Regions from separate parts of the Mesorhizobium sp. M0184 genome, predicted to be linked through region 1. Evidence: predicted binding sites of a transcription regulator. Region 1 holds the regulator's gene; each other region holds the start of a gene.
The links. The regulator HrcA, encoded in region 1, represses chaperone genes, less so after heat shock. The targets are predictions, from matches to a motif close to GTTAGCACTCNCNNNNNGNGAGTGCTAAC.

Region 1 (4,091 bases):
AGATACTGGTCACCTCGCGCGGCCCAGTGCGGCCGCGCATCGTCGCCAGCTCGGTCTCGAAGGCGCGGGCAAAACGCTCCTGGTCGACCGGCTGGTGGCGGACATGGCTGTTGAAGTCGCAATAGGGGCATTTGGCCGCGCAGAATGGCCAGTGGACATAGACGCCGAAACCGGGGCTGCGGTCGAGCAGCATGGTCATGCGCCGGCCAATCGGGCTTGCGCGAATTTCTGGAAGGCGCGGGCACGGTGCGACAATGCGGTTGGCTGGCCGGGCTTCCAGCCATGCTTTTCCTCCGCGCTCATCTCGCCGAAGGTCTTTTCGAACCCATCGGGCAAGAACACCGGATCGTAGCCGAAGCCGAGCTCGCCGCGCGGCGGCCATACCAGCGTGCCCTCGACCTCACCGCGAAAATATTCCGCCTGGCCATCGGGGAAGGCCAGGCAGATGACCGCGACAAAGCGGCCCTTGCGCTGGGCAGGCGTGATCGCGCCAACTTCTTGCAAGGCCACTTCCGTGCGCTGCATGGCCATGCCGAAGTCGCGGGAGCCGTCCGGCGTCTCGGCCCAGTTGGCGGTGTAGACGCCGGGTGCGCCGTCGAGCGCATCGACACACAGGCCGGAATCGTCCGACAGCGCCGGCAATCCAGTGGCCTTGGCGGCGGCCAAGGCTTTTATGAGGGCGTTCTGCTCGAAAGTGGTGCCGGTCTCGTCCGGCTCCGGCAAGCCGTATTCCTTTGCAGACTTCGCTTCTATGCCGAATGGCGCCATCAGATCGGCGAATTCCCGCAATTTACCGGCGTTATGGCTGGCGACGACGATCTTGTGCCCGTCAAGCGAATGAACAGTTGGCGAATGCATCAGATGCCCCAGATTCTTGGCTCGGCGAATTCGATCGAATTGCCCGATGGGTCGCGAATATAGATCGAGCGGCCGCCCTGCGGCCATTCGAACTCGCTTTCGATGGCGATTTTCTTCGCCTCAAGATGCGCTTTCCAGCGTGGGATTTCATCCGCGCTTGCGGCGAAGCAAAGATGGCCCTGGCCGACCGCGCCATGCGGCGGTACTTTGAGCTTGGCGTCGGCCGGCGGCGGCACTTTGGTCGCCTCGGCATTGAACATAAGCAGCACGCTGTCGCCGCAGCGGAAGAAGAGATGCCTGCCATCGACCTTGCCGAGCAGATCGAGCCCGAGCACGCCCGAATAGAACCGTTCCGCGGCAGCAAGGTCCGTCACGTAGAGTGCTGATTCCAGGATTGCAGAAGGAGTCACAGGATCGCCAATCTCATCAATATTGACCGCAGCTAAGCCACCGCCATTTGCTGCAAGCTGACCAGGCGCTGAATACCTTTCTTGGCGAGCCCCATCAGCGCCGCGAACTGCTCTTCCGAGAACGGCTCGCCCTCGGCCGTGCCTTGGATCTCGACGATGCCGCCCTTGCCGGTCATGACGAAATTGGCGTCGGTGCCGGCCGAGGAATCCTCGATATAGTCGAGGTCGATGACCGGCTGGCCATCATGGATGCCGCAGGAGATCGCCGCAACGTGATCCTTCAGCACCTTGCCCAGGCTCGCCATCTGGCGGGTTTCCATCCAGCGCAGGCAGTCGTAGAGCGCCACCCAGCCGCCGGTGATCGAAGCGGTGCGCGTGCCGCCGTCGGCCTGGATCACGTCGCAGTCGACGGTGATCTGCTGCTCGCCGAGCGCCTGCAGATCGACCACGGCGCGCAGGGAGCGGCCGATCAGCCGCTGGATTTCCAGCGTGCGGCCGCCTTGTTTGCCGGCCGAAGCCTCGCGGCGCATGCGCTCGCCGGTCGAACGCGGCAGCATGCCGTATTCCGCCGTCACCCAGCCCTTGCCGGAGTTGCGCATCCAGCCCGGCACCTTTTCCTCCAGGCTGGCCGTACACAGCACATGCGTGTCGCCGAACTTCACCAGGCACGAGCCTTCCGCATGCTTGGAGACGCCGCGCTCGAAGGAGATGGGGCGCATTTCGTCGAATTGGCGTTTGGAAGGGCGCATTCAGGCTTCTTTCTTTCTTCGGAATCTTGGCCGGGGAATCTTGGCCGGCTTGTAGCCGCACGGGGCGTGAGGCGCAAAGGAAAATGGACCGGTTGCGCCGACACCGCGGAAGTCTATATCTTCGGGGCGGAGGTTTTTGGCTCGAAATGACAAAGGCAGTCGATCCCGGTTTGCAGTCGCACGTGCTCCCGTCGCACGCGCTGCAATCGCCCGCGCTTCAATCGCTCGACATGCGTTCGCGCGACATCTTCCGGCGCATCGTCGATTCCTATCTGAGGGATGGCGAGCCGGTCGGTTCGCGCAGCCTGTCGCGCATCCTGCCGTCGTCGCTGTCGCCGGCCACCATCCGCAACGTGATGAGCGACCTTGAGCATCTCGGCCTGATCTATGCGCCGCACATTTCGGCTGGCCGGCTGCCGACCCAGGCAGGCCTGCGCTTCTTCGTCGATGCTTTCATGGAACTTGGTGACCTCTCCGACGAGGAGCGCCGCACCATCGAGGCCCAGGTGCGCGCCTCCGGCTCGGGCGCGACGCTGGAGCATATGCTGACCGAGGCCAGCCAGATGCTGTCCGGCATGTCGCGCGGCGCCGGCCTCGTGCTCGCCGCCAAGAATGAGGTGGCGCTTAAGCACATCGAATTCATCCAGCTCGAGCCGACCAAGGCGCTGGCAGTGCTGGTCTCGCAGAACGGCGACGTCGAAAATCGCGTCATCGATCTGCCCGCCGGCATCACCATCTCGCAATTGCACGAAGCCTCCAACTTCCTCAACGCCCATATCCGCGGTCGCACCCTGGCCGAGGCGCGGGTCGAGATCGCCCGCATCAAGGAAGAGACCAGGGCAGCCCTCGACACGCTGTCGCAGGATCTGGTCGAGAAGGGCCTGGCGGTCTGGGCAGGCGCTGAAAGCGGCGTGCCTGGGCGGCTTATCGTGCGCGGCCGCGCCAATCTCCTCGAAAACGTCACTGCCCAGGCCGACATAGAATTGCTGCGGCATCTGTTTGAGGATCTGGAGACGCAGGATGGGCTGATCCAGCTTCTCGACCTCGCCGAGGCAGGCCCAGGCGTGCGCATATTCATCGGTTCGGAAAACAAGCTGTTTTCGCTGTCTGGCTCCTCGCTGGTGGTGGCACCCTATCGCGACAAGGACGCGCGCGTCGTCGGTGCGCTCGGCGTCATCGGGCCGACGCGGCTGAATTATGCGCGCATAGTACCGATGGTCGACTATACCGCGCAGCTGATTTCGCGCATGCTGAGCTAGGAGCCGCCGCGGGCCTGCCGCAAGGAGGAGAAAAGAATGGCGCTGGAATCGTTCAAGGCCCAGATCAGTCTGCTGCTCGAAGAAATGATCAACCAGCCAGAGGATCAGCACGAGGTGCAAGAGCAGTTGCGCGAGAAGCTGCAAGAGATGCGGGCGATGGGTTTGCCGCTGCCGGCCGATCTGGTCGCGCTGGAAAAGCGCCTCGACGACGACTTTTACGCCTCTGGCAACTGAACGGGTTCGGCTTCAAATCCTCGTGTGCTGGACGGCCGCTTGGAACGATCAATACCTGATGCCGTTTGCCCTGTTCGAGGCGAATCCCGGAGGACGTTGATGATCCGATCTGGCGGCTTTGCGGCCGTTGCCGCTGCCCTCCTTGTTGCGACACCGGCAGCCGCCCAGCAGGCGGACCAGAATGTGCTCAAAGGCGAAGCCGCGTTTGGCGATTGGCACGCCGACAGGCCTGGCGTCCGACGCCTGATTGGGCCGCGAGACATGCCGGCAGCCGACCCCGCCCAATCCGCTTCGAACGGCGCCGGCGTGGCGGAACGGCCCGAAAGCGCCAAGCCAGAATTGCCGTCGGGCTTTTCGGCTGAAATGATCGCATCCGGCATCGTCAATCCACGTGTCGTGCGCGTCGCTCCGAATGGCGACCTGTTTGTTGCCAACAGCCATGCCGACCAAATACGCGTCTATCGTCTCGCCGAGGGCAGCGCCAAGCCCATCGAGAAAGCGATCTTCGCCAAGGGGCTCAATTATCCCTACGGCATCGCCTTCTATCCGCCAGGAGACAAACCGCAATGGGTTTATGTCGC
Region 2 (4,091 bases), on a different contig from region 1:
TCACGCTTCTCGCCGCGCAGCGTCAGCACGCCGTCATCGAGCAGCAGCTCGACGTCCTTCTCGTCCATGCCGGGGATTTCGGCGGTGACGCGGATCTCCTTTTCGCCATCGGAGATTTCGACACTCGGCCAGCTGGCGCGGGCCGCGGAGAGGCCGAGCGACGGCAGCCGCGTGTCGAAGCCGCGGAACGCCTCGTCGAACAGGCGGTTCATTTCGCGATGCAGCGTCAGGAAGGGATCGCGATCGGCGTCACGGAACAGGCTGGGGGTCTGATTGTTCTCCCGGCCCCAGGGAATGAGATCACGAATAGCCATTGCATAGTCTCCTTTCTCGACTGGTGCGTTCAGGCAGCCTGCTTGTTTGCTTCGACCTGCGCGACCTTCGGCCCGGTCTTCGGCGAGGCGACATCGGTCGCGATGGCGATGCGCCGAGGCTTCATCTCCTCGGGCACCTCACGTACCAGATCGATGCTGAGCAGGCCGTTGTCGAGCGAGGCGCCTGCGACCTTGACGTGATCAGCAAGCTCGAAACGGCGGGTAAAGGGCCGTGCGGCGAGGCCACGATGCAGATACTCCGCGTTATCCGGCTCCTTGTGCTGGCCGGAGACAATCAGGAGGTTGGGTTCATGGGTGATTTCGAGGTCGTCCTCGGAAAAGCCAGCGACGGCGATGGTGACGCGGTAGTTGTTCTCGCCGCTGCGCGCGATGTCATAGGGCGGCCAGGCGTCGAAAGCCTGCGGAGCATTTTCCAGCAGGTTGAAGACGCGGTCGAAGCCGATGCTCGACCGATAGAGCGGGGAAAAGTCGAATGCGGTTCTCATAGCTACATCCTCCATCGAGCAACATAGATACGAGGAGCGCCAAAGAGCTGGCGCTCCCTGGTTTCGCCGGCCCCATTTCGGCGACCGGTGCCTTCGATCTGGTTATTGTCCGCCGCAAGTCAAGACCCGGTGGCTTTCGCTTTGCCGGTTTTTCGGGCCGTTTTCGGTCGGCTCGGCGAGGCTGCCAATCCCCCTTTTTGCGGCGAGATGTCCGGCAGGAGATTGCCTGTTTGATTTCAATTGCCAACGCTGACTTCCCCGGCCGGTTATTGTCTGCAGCAGGTCAAGACCCAGATTTCTTGTGTTGCCGGGCCCGTTCCCGGCACCCGCAGATGGAGCTGACCATGACACGCGACGAGATCATTTCTGTGCTGGGCCCGGTCGACGAAGCCGTGATCGCCGACATTGCGGCGACGGACGGGACGGTCCAGGAATTGCGCGAGGCCCTGGCCTGGATCGCCGCCGACGAGGCGTTGGTGAACGAGGGCCGACCGCTGCCGACGGCAAGAGTAGCGACGCTGATCGAACTGCTGCAAGGGCCGGACGAGGAGGAATAACCGGCTGTCGCCGCGATGCTCTTGAACCGCGCAGAGAGACGAACCATGTCCTTCAGCGGCGCCGGCCGGCCGCCGGTGCCGCCAGCATAACGTTGCTTGCTCAAACAAGAAGACGATCAGAAAACAAGGAGGAGGTGATGGACGACGTCCGCTTTGCCGAGCCGATCACGTTGAAATTCCAATCCAGCGAGCGCAAGGTCGCCAGCAGTTGGGAAGCCATCGAATGCATGCGCCAGCAGTGGCCGGACCGTGCACGCAGCCGGAGTTGGCGCGCCGCCTATCGGACCTGCCGCGACGCGCTCGACGGTTGGCGTACCGGCGTGATGCGCGCAAGGCCTTCGTCCGGGCGGCGCGCAAGGCCCGATTGCTCGCATCGGCCCGCAAGCCTGTCGACCGCGCCGGCTAGTCCGGACCCCCCTCCGATATTGTGAGATCCAAAACAAGTGGGGAGAGGCAGCTGCCTTTCCCCCGCTTCGGAGACTTTGTCCGCTGTCTAGCGGCAGATCGGCTTGCTCCTCAGTGGACGGTAATAATGCCGTTTACGGCCCGCCATTCGGAGGGCTGGATCAGGTGATGATGGGCGACGCGCACCGAATGCAGCGGGCCTTCGATCTCGCGCTCCCAGAAATCGAGGAAATGCTTCAGCGTCGGGAAATCGGGGGCAATATCGTATTCCTGCCAGATGTAGAGCTGCAGAAGGCTTCGATGATCGGGCAGGCGGTAGTGGATCTCCGCCGTGGTGAGGCCAAACCCTTGCATCTGGAGCTGAAAGTCCCTGCTGATCATGCAATCCTTCCTTTCCCAATGAACCTCCGTCTGCAAAACGCCTCGCCTTCCACATAGGTTCCAGCCGCCGCAAGCGGCTCAGGAGACGGACAGATTTGGAAATCCGGCCGGGTCATCGCGCCGGAAACGGCGAATGTGCTAACAATTACAGCGTATTGGCACTCTCAGGCGTCGAGTGCTAAAATTTTTGCATGATCCTCTTGAAAGCTGAAAAAAGCGCGACTAGTTCGTATGCGCGCGATGCCTGATGAAGGGGTCGCGCACCCCGTGCCGGGCCGATATTGCCGGTCCGGTCAGGAGGATGTTCGAAAATCTGTTTGTCCAGAGAGGAGAACGACATGGCGTTCCGTCCATTGCATGACCGTATCCTGGTCCGCCGCATCGAGGTCGACGAAAAGACCGCGGGCGGCATCATCATCCCCGACACCGCCAAGGAGAAGCCGCAGGAGGGCGAGGTCATCGCCGCCGGCCCCGGCGCGCGCGACGACAGCGGCCAGTTGCAGCCGCTCGACGTCAAGGTCGGCGACCGCATTCTGTTCGGCAAATGGTCCGGCACCGAGATCAAACTCAATGGCGAGGATCTGCTCATCATGAAAGAGAGCGACGTGCTGGGTGTGATCGAAGCCACGGGCGAGATGAAGAAGGCTGCCTGAGGGGGGCCTGAACAAGCATTCCAGTCAACGAAAAGCTGCCTATCGAGGAGTGTTCCAATGGCTGCCAAAGATGTGAAATTTCATACCGAAGCGCGCGAGAAGATGTTGCGCGGCGTCGACATCCTCGCCAATGCGGTGAAGGTGACGCTCGGTCCCAAGGGCCGCAACGTTGTCTTGGACAAATCGTTCGGCGCGCCGCGCATCACCAAGGACGGCGTGACGGTGGCGAAAGAGATCGAGCTTGAGGACAAGTTCGAGAACATGGGCGCGCAGATGGTGCGCGAGGTCGCCTCGAAGACCAGCGATACCGCCGGCGACGGCACCACGACCGCGACGATTCTGGCGCAGTCGATCGTCCAGGAAGGCGCCAAGGCGGTTGCTGCCGGCATGAACCCGATGGACCTGAAGCGCGGCATCGACAAGGCGGTCGAAGCAATCATCGCCGAACTGAAGGCCAATGCCCGCAAGGTGACCAGGAACGACGAAATCGCTCAGGTCGGCGCCATCTCTGCCAATGGCGATGCCGAGATCGGCCGCTTCCTCGCAGAGGCGATGGAAAAGGTCGGCAATGAGGGCGTCATCACTGTCGAGGAAGCCAAGACCGCCGAGACCGAGTTGGAAGTGGTCGAAGGCATGCAGTTCGACCGCGGCTATCTCTCGCCATATTTCATCACCAACCAGGATAAGATGCGCGTCGAGCTCGAAGAACCCTATGTGCTGATCCACGAGAAGAAGCTCTCCAACCTCCAGGCCATGCTTCCCGTGCTCGAAGCCGCCGTGCAATCCGGCAAGCCGCTGCTGATCATTGCCGAGGACGTCGAAGGCGAGGCGCTGGCGACGCTGGTCGTCAACAAATTGCGGGGCGGCCTGAAGGTTGCAGCCGTCAAGGCGCCGGGCTTTGGTGACCGCCGCAAGGCCATGCTCGAAGACATCGCCATCCTGACCGGCGGCACGGCGATCTCGGAAGACCTCGGCATCAAGCTCGAGAACGTCACGCTGGAGATGCTCGGCCGCGCCAAGAAGGTGCTGATCGAGAAGGAGAACACCACCATCGTCGACGGTGCCGGCCGCAAGGATGAAATCCAGGCGCGCATCAGCCAGATCAAGGCCCAGATCGAGGAAACCACCTCCGACTACGACCGCGAGAAGCTGCAGGAGCGGCTGGCCAAGCTCGCTGGCGGTGTCGCCGTCATCCGCGTCGGCGGCTTGACCGAGGTCGAGGTCAAGGAGCGCAAGGATCGCGTCGACGATGCCATGCACGCCACACGCGCGGCG
Region 3 (4,091 bases), on a different contig from region 1:
CATGTCGACATAGACCTCGTTCTGGGCATCGAAGCCCTGATTGTGGTCCTTGCCGTCGGCGAGCTTGCCGATGACGATCGAACCTTCGACGCCGGAATTCTCGGCGATCTGCCGGATTGGCGCTTCGAGCGCTCTCGACACGATCGAAATGCCCGCCGTCACATCGGCATTGGCTCCGGTCAGCCCGTTCAGCACAGCCTTGGCGCGCAGCAACGCGACGCCGCCGCCGGGAACGATGCCTTCTTCGACGGCCGCGCGCGTGGCGTTCAGCGCATCGTCGATGCGGTCCTTCTTTTCCTTGACCTCGGATTCGGTCGCGCCGCCGACGCGGATGACGGCAACGCCGCCCGCCAGCTTGGCGAGACGTTCCTGCAGCTTCTCCTTGTCATAGTCGGAAGTGGTTTCCTCGATCTGCGCCTTGATCTGCTGGACGCGCGCCTGGATGGTGGTCTTCTCGCCGGCGCCGTCGATGATCGTGGTGGTGTCCTTCTCGATCAGCACGCGCTTGGCGCGGCCGAGCATGTCTATGGTGATGTTCTCCAGCTTGATGCCGAGATCCTCGGAAATCATCTGTCCGGCGGTGAGCACGGCGATGTCTTCTAGCATCGCCTTGCGGCGGTCACCGAAGCCAGGCGCCTTGACGGCCGCTACCTTGAGGCCGCCGCGCAGCTTGTTGACGACCAGCGTTGCCAACGCTTCGCCCTCGACGTCCTCGGAGATGATCAACAGCGGCCTGCCGCTTTGCACCACGGCTTCGAGGATGGGCAGCAGCGCCTGTAGATTTCCGAGCTTCTTTTCGTGGATGAGGACGTAAGGGTCTTCCAGCTCGGCGCGCATCTTCTCGGCATTGGTGACGAAATAGGGCGAGAGATAGCCGCGGTCGAACTGCATGCCTTCGACGACGTCTAGTTCGGTTTCGGCGGTCTTGGCCTCCTCGACGGTGATGACGCCGTCATTGCCGACCTTGTCCATCGCCTTGGCGATCATGGCGCCGACGCTGGTGTCGCCATTGGCGGCAATGGTGCCGACCTGCGCGATCTCGCCTGAGGACTTGACCTTCTTGGCGCGCGCCTGGATTTCCTGGACGACGGCGCTGACGGCAAGGTCGATGCCGCGCTTGAGGTCCATCGGGTTCATGCCGGCGGCAACGAATTTGGCGCCCTCGCGCAGGATGGAAGCGGCAAGCACTGTGGCGGTGGTGGTGCCGTCGCCGGCGAGGTCGTTGGTTTTCGAGGCCACTTCGCGCACCATCTGTGCGCCCATGTTTTCGAACTTGTCGGAAAGCTCGATTTCCTTTGCCACGGCCACCCCGTCCTTGGTGATGCGCGGCGCGCCGTAGGCCTTGTCGATGATGACGTTGCGGCCTTTGGGGCCGAGCGTCACCTTGACGGCGTTGTTGAGGATTTCGACGCCGCGCAGCATGCGGTCACGCGCGTCGGTGGAGAATTTGATTTCCTTGGCAGACATGATCTTTTCCGGTTCGGTTGTCGTGGCAAGGCGCTTGCAGCGCCTGAATCAAAGCTCGGAGCGTCCTTTGCGCGCGCGGGAGGGCGCGCGGGCCTTCCAATCAGGCGGCCTTCTTGGCAGCCACGGTCTTGCCGATGATGCCCATCTCGCTTTTTTCGATGATGCCCATGATGTCGGCCTCCTTCATGATCAGAAGGTCCTCGCCGTCTATCTTGACCTCGGTGCCGGACCATTTGCCGAAAAGAATGAGGTCGCCGGCCTTGACGTCGAGCGGGATCAGCGCGCCGCTTTCGTCCCGCGCGCCCGGCCCGACAGCGATCACTTCGCCTTCCTGCGGTTTTTCCTTGGCATTGTCGGGGATGATGATGCCGCCCTTGGATTTGGTGTCGCTTTCGGCGCGCCGAATGACGACGCGATCGTGGAGTGGCCGGAATTTCATGGGGACTCTTTCTGGGGCCGGCTTAGGCGGCCGCCCCCTCTCTATAGGCGCCTTGGCACTCGATTGATAGGAGTGCCAAAAAAATATTCATAGGGCATATAAAATATTGAACGTATTATCTTGCCTGGTCATGCCCTGGTGTTCGGGTCTTGCGGAATATTAATGAAATTGAATTTCTGTCTTTGAACACCTATTTTACGATGAAGTTCACATTCATGACTTTCGCTTCAAGGGAGATTTTACCGATGGCCGAAGGCAATCAGAACATCATGGAAAAAGCTCAGGCTCGCTTCATGGAAAATCAGAAGAAGACGGCGGAGCGGAACAAAGCAACTGCCGAATATCTCTCGGAGGCCAAGGCGAGGAGCATCAAAACGGCAAGGCTGAGGGAATTGCGACTGGCCAAGGAAGAGGCGGACCGCGCGGCGGAAGCTCTGAATCCGGTCGCACCAAAGAAGAAGCGGGCGTCGCGGACAGTCAAGAAGGCCGTATCTGCATCGACGGAGGCCAAATCATGAGCCTGACATTTCCCAACCCCAGCCGCAGCTACGACGAGGCAAGCAAACGCATTCGCTTCGTTGGCCATGACGGCATGTTCCAGATTTCCTTCTCTGTCGCAACCGATGCCATTTCCAAGATGCAGCCGGGAACGGCGGCTTCAGAAGCTACCTATCTGGCGGCCTTCGACACGGCTTCCAGCTCAATTCATGACGTCGCCAGGAATGCCTATGCCCGTACCCGCAGGAGCATGTACGTGCTGACTGCAGCCGATTTTCGCTAGATCCTTCCAGATCGCTCACAGGACGGTTGCTCAGGACTTGCGGTCCGCCTTGGCTCGCCGCTTGACGTCGCGACTGTTCCAGCCGGTCGACCATCGCGTCTGCATCGCGCGTATTCATGCCAACCATGAGCTGATGCTTGAGCTCGACCGGCTGGCCGGTGAAGACGTCGAGACGGTCCAGCTGTGGGGATGCTCCATGCGCAGTGCGTAGCGGTTTGCCATCCTGGCGTCCTTTGGTTTCCGCCCGATCGATGAATGTCGCTCGATCAGGCCTGGGCGATCTCGGTCAGGCCTGGGCGATTAAGAATACTGCCGCTAGGACAAGCTCCGTCCACAAAACGACGGACAGTTTCAAGGCCAGGCTACCGTGCTCCGAGAGCATCTCCCGAGTGCGGCTCACCAAGCTCTTGATGGTCATCGACATAGTCGTCGCCGCAATCGCGACCGGCGGCGCCTTGACCCCAAGCTTTCCGAAAACAGGCAGCAGCGATGGCTCGCGCACGAAACCGACCTCGAATGTTTGGAAACCAGACATCTTCATAGCACCGTTCTTTCAAACTCCATGCATGCAAATGAATTCGCGGGTTGGCATCACCCTAAAGGGCGTCCGTGATGCGAAACGTCGCCGGTTCCAGGAGCAGGCTTATTCCCGAGGTCACGAAGGTTCATAATCCGCATGAGACGCGCTGATTCGCGCTTTGCCGGGATGCCTTCATGCAACGCAGCTACGCAGCCGGGAGGTCGACGCGACGGGCGAAGGGAAAGACGATGACCGCGCCGGCCGTCGAATTGCAGAGGGCCATATTCGAGGCAGTGAACGGCGATCCCCACCTGTCGGCGGCACTGGGCGATGCAAGATTGTTCGACCATGCGCCGGAAAATGTTGCGTTCCCCCACATGACCTTCGGCCGCACCAGCGTCTACGATGGGGCAACGGGGATGGAGAACGACGCAGAACAGTTGCTGACGTTGCATGTCTGGTCGAAATCAGAGGCCAGCAAGGAAACCAATGACATCATGGACCTTGTTAGCACCCGCCTGCGCGATACGGCTCTCTCGCTCGGCGAACATCGCCGCGCCTACCTCAAGCTCGAATTCGCCGAAGCCCGCTACGACGAGGACCTTTCGGCCCATCACGGGCTGCTGCGCTTCCGCGCCGTGATCAAGGACGAGGGCTGACCACCGGGCACTTTTTGCAAATCGGGCAATTTTGTTCTTGCTTTGTGCCGGCAGCTATGCTACTAATTCCCCTATGGTGCTGATGGCGCCAGCGACCCGCCGCAGAGGCGGGTTTTTTGTTTCAGGTTCGGTTCGCCTGAACTGCCATCGGTTGCCTTGGGCCGGATGCTTCGTCCTCCCAAATGGTCCTGCCCGCCAGATGATGCCGGTTGTCGGCGAAGGATT

Region 2: NKJ23_RS05485 (co-chaperone GroES) is a predicted target of HrcA. The motif match lies at 2,318-2,346, and genes of this name have one in related genera.
Region 3: NKJ23_RS08030 (co-chaperone GroES) is a predicted target of HrcA. The motif match lies at 1,958-1,986, and genes of this name have one in related genera.

What each region holds. Positions count from the first base shown of each region.
Region 1 is NZ_JAMYSZ010000030.1:47,738-51,828, reverse strand. It holds gene hemW (radical SAM family heme chaperone HemW) at 1-199, opposite strand, end outside; gene rdgB (RdgB/HAM1 family non-canonical purine NTP pyrophosphatase) at 196-858, opposite strand; gene NKJ23_RS27540 (VOC family protein) at 858-1,268, opposite strand; gene rph (ribonuclease PH) at 1,301-2,017, opposite strand; gene hrcA (heat-inducible transcriptional repressor HrcA) at 2,164-3,276, shown strand; gene NKJ23_RS27525 (hypothetical protein) at 3,313-3,510, shown strand; gene NKJ23_RS27520 (PQQ-dependent sugar dehydrogenase) at 3,610-4,091, shown strand, end outside.
Region 2 is NZ_JAMYSZ010000003.1:92,769-96,859, reverse strand. It holds gene NKJ23_RS05510 (Hsp20/alpha crystallin family protein) at 1-314, opposite strand, end outside; gene NKJ23_RS05505 (Hsp20 family protein) at 344-820, opposite strand; gene NKJ23_RS05500 (hypothetical protein) at 1,165-1,377, shown strand; gene NKJ23_RS05495 (DUF982 domain-containing protein) at 1,515-1,808, shown strand; gene NKJ23_RS05490 (usg protein) at 1,894-2,163, opposite strand; gene NKJ23_RS05485 (co-chaperone GroES) at 2,502-2,816, shown strand; gene groL (chaperonin GroEL) at 2,874-4,091, shown strand, end outside.
Region 3 is NZ_JAMYSZ010000004.1:238,353-242,443, forward strand. It holds gene groL (chaperonin GroEL) at 1-1,467, opposite strand, end outside; gene NKJ23_RS08030 (co-chaperone GroES) at 1,568-1,906, opposite strand; gene NKJ23_RS08035 (hypothetical protein) at 2,152-2,424, shown strand; gene NKJ23_RS08040 (DUF1488 family protein) at 2,421-2,687, shown strand; gene NKJ23_RS08045 (hypothetical protein) at 2,749-2,898, shown strand; gene NKJ23_RS08050 (hypothetical protein) at 2,974-3,228, opposite strand; gene NKJ23_RS08055 (DUF3168 domain-containing protein) at 3,456-3,866, shown strand.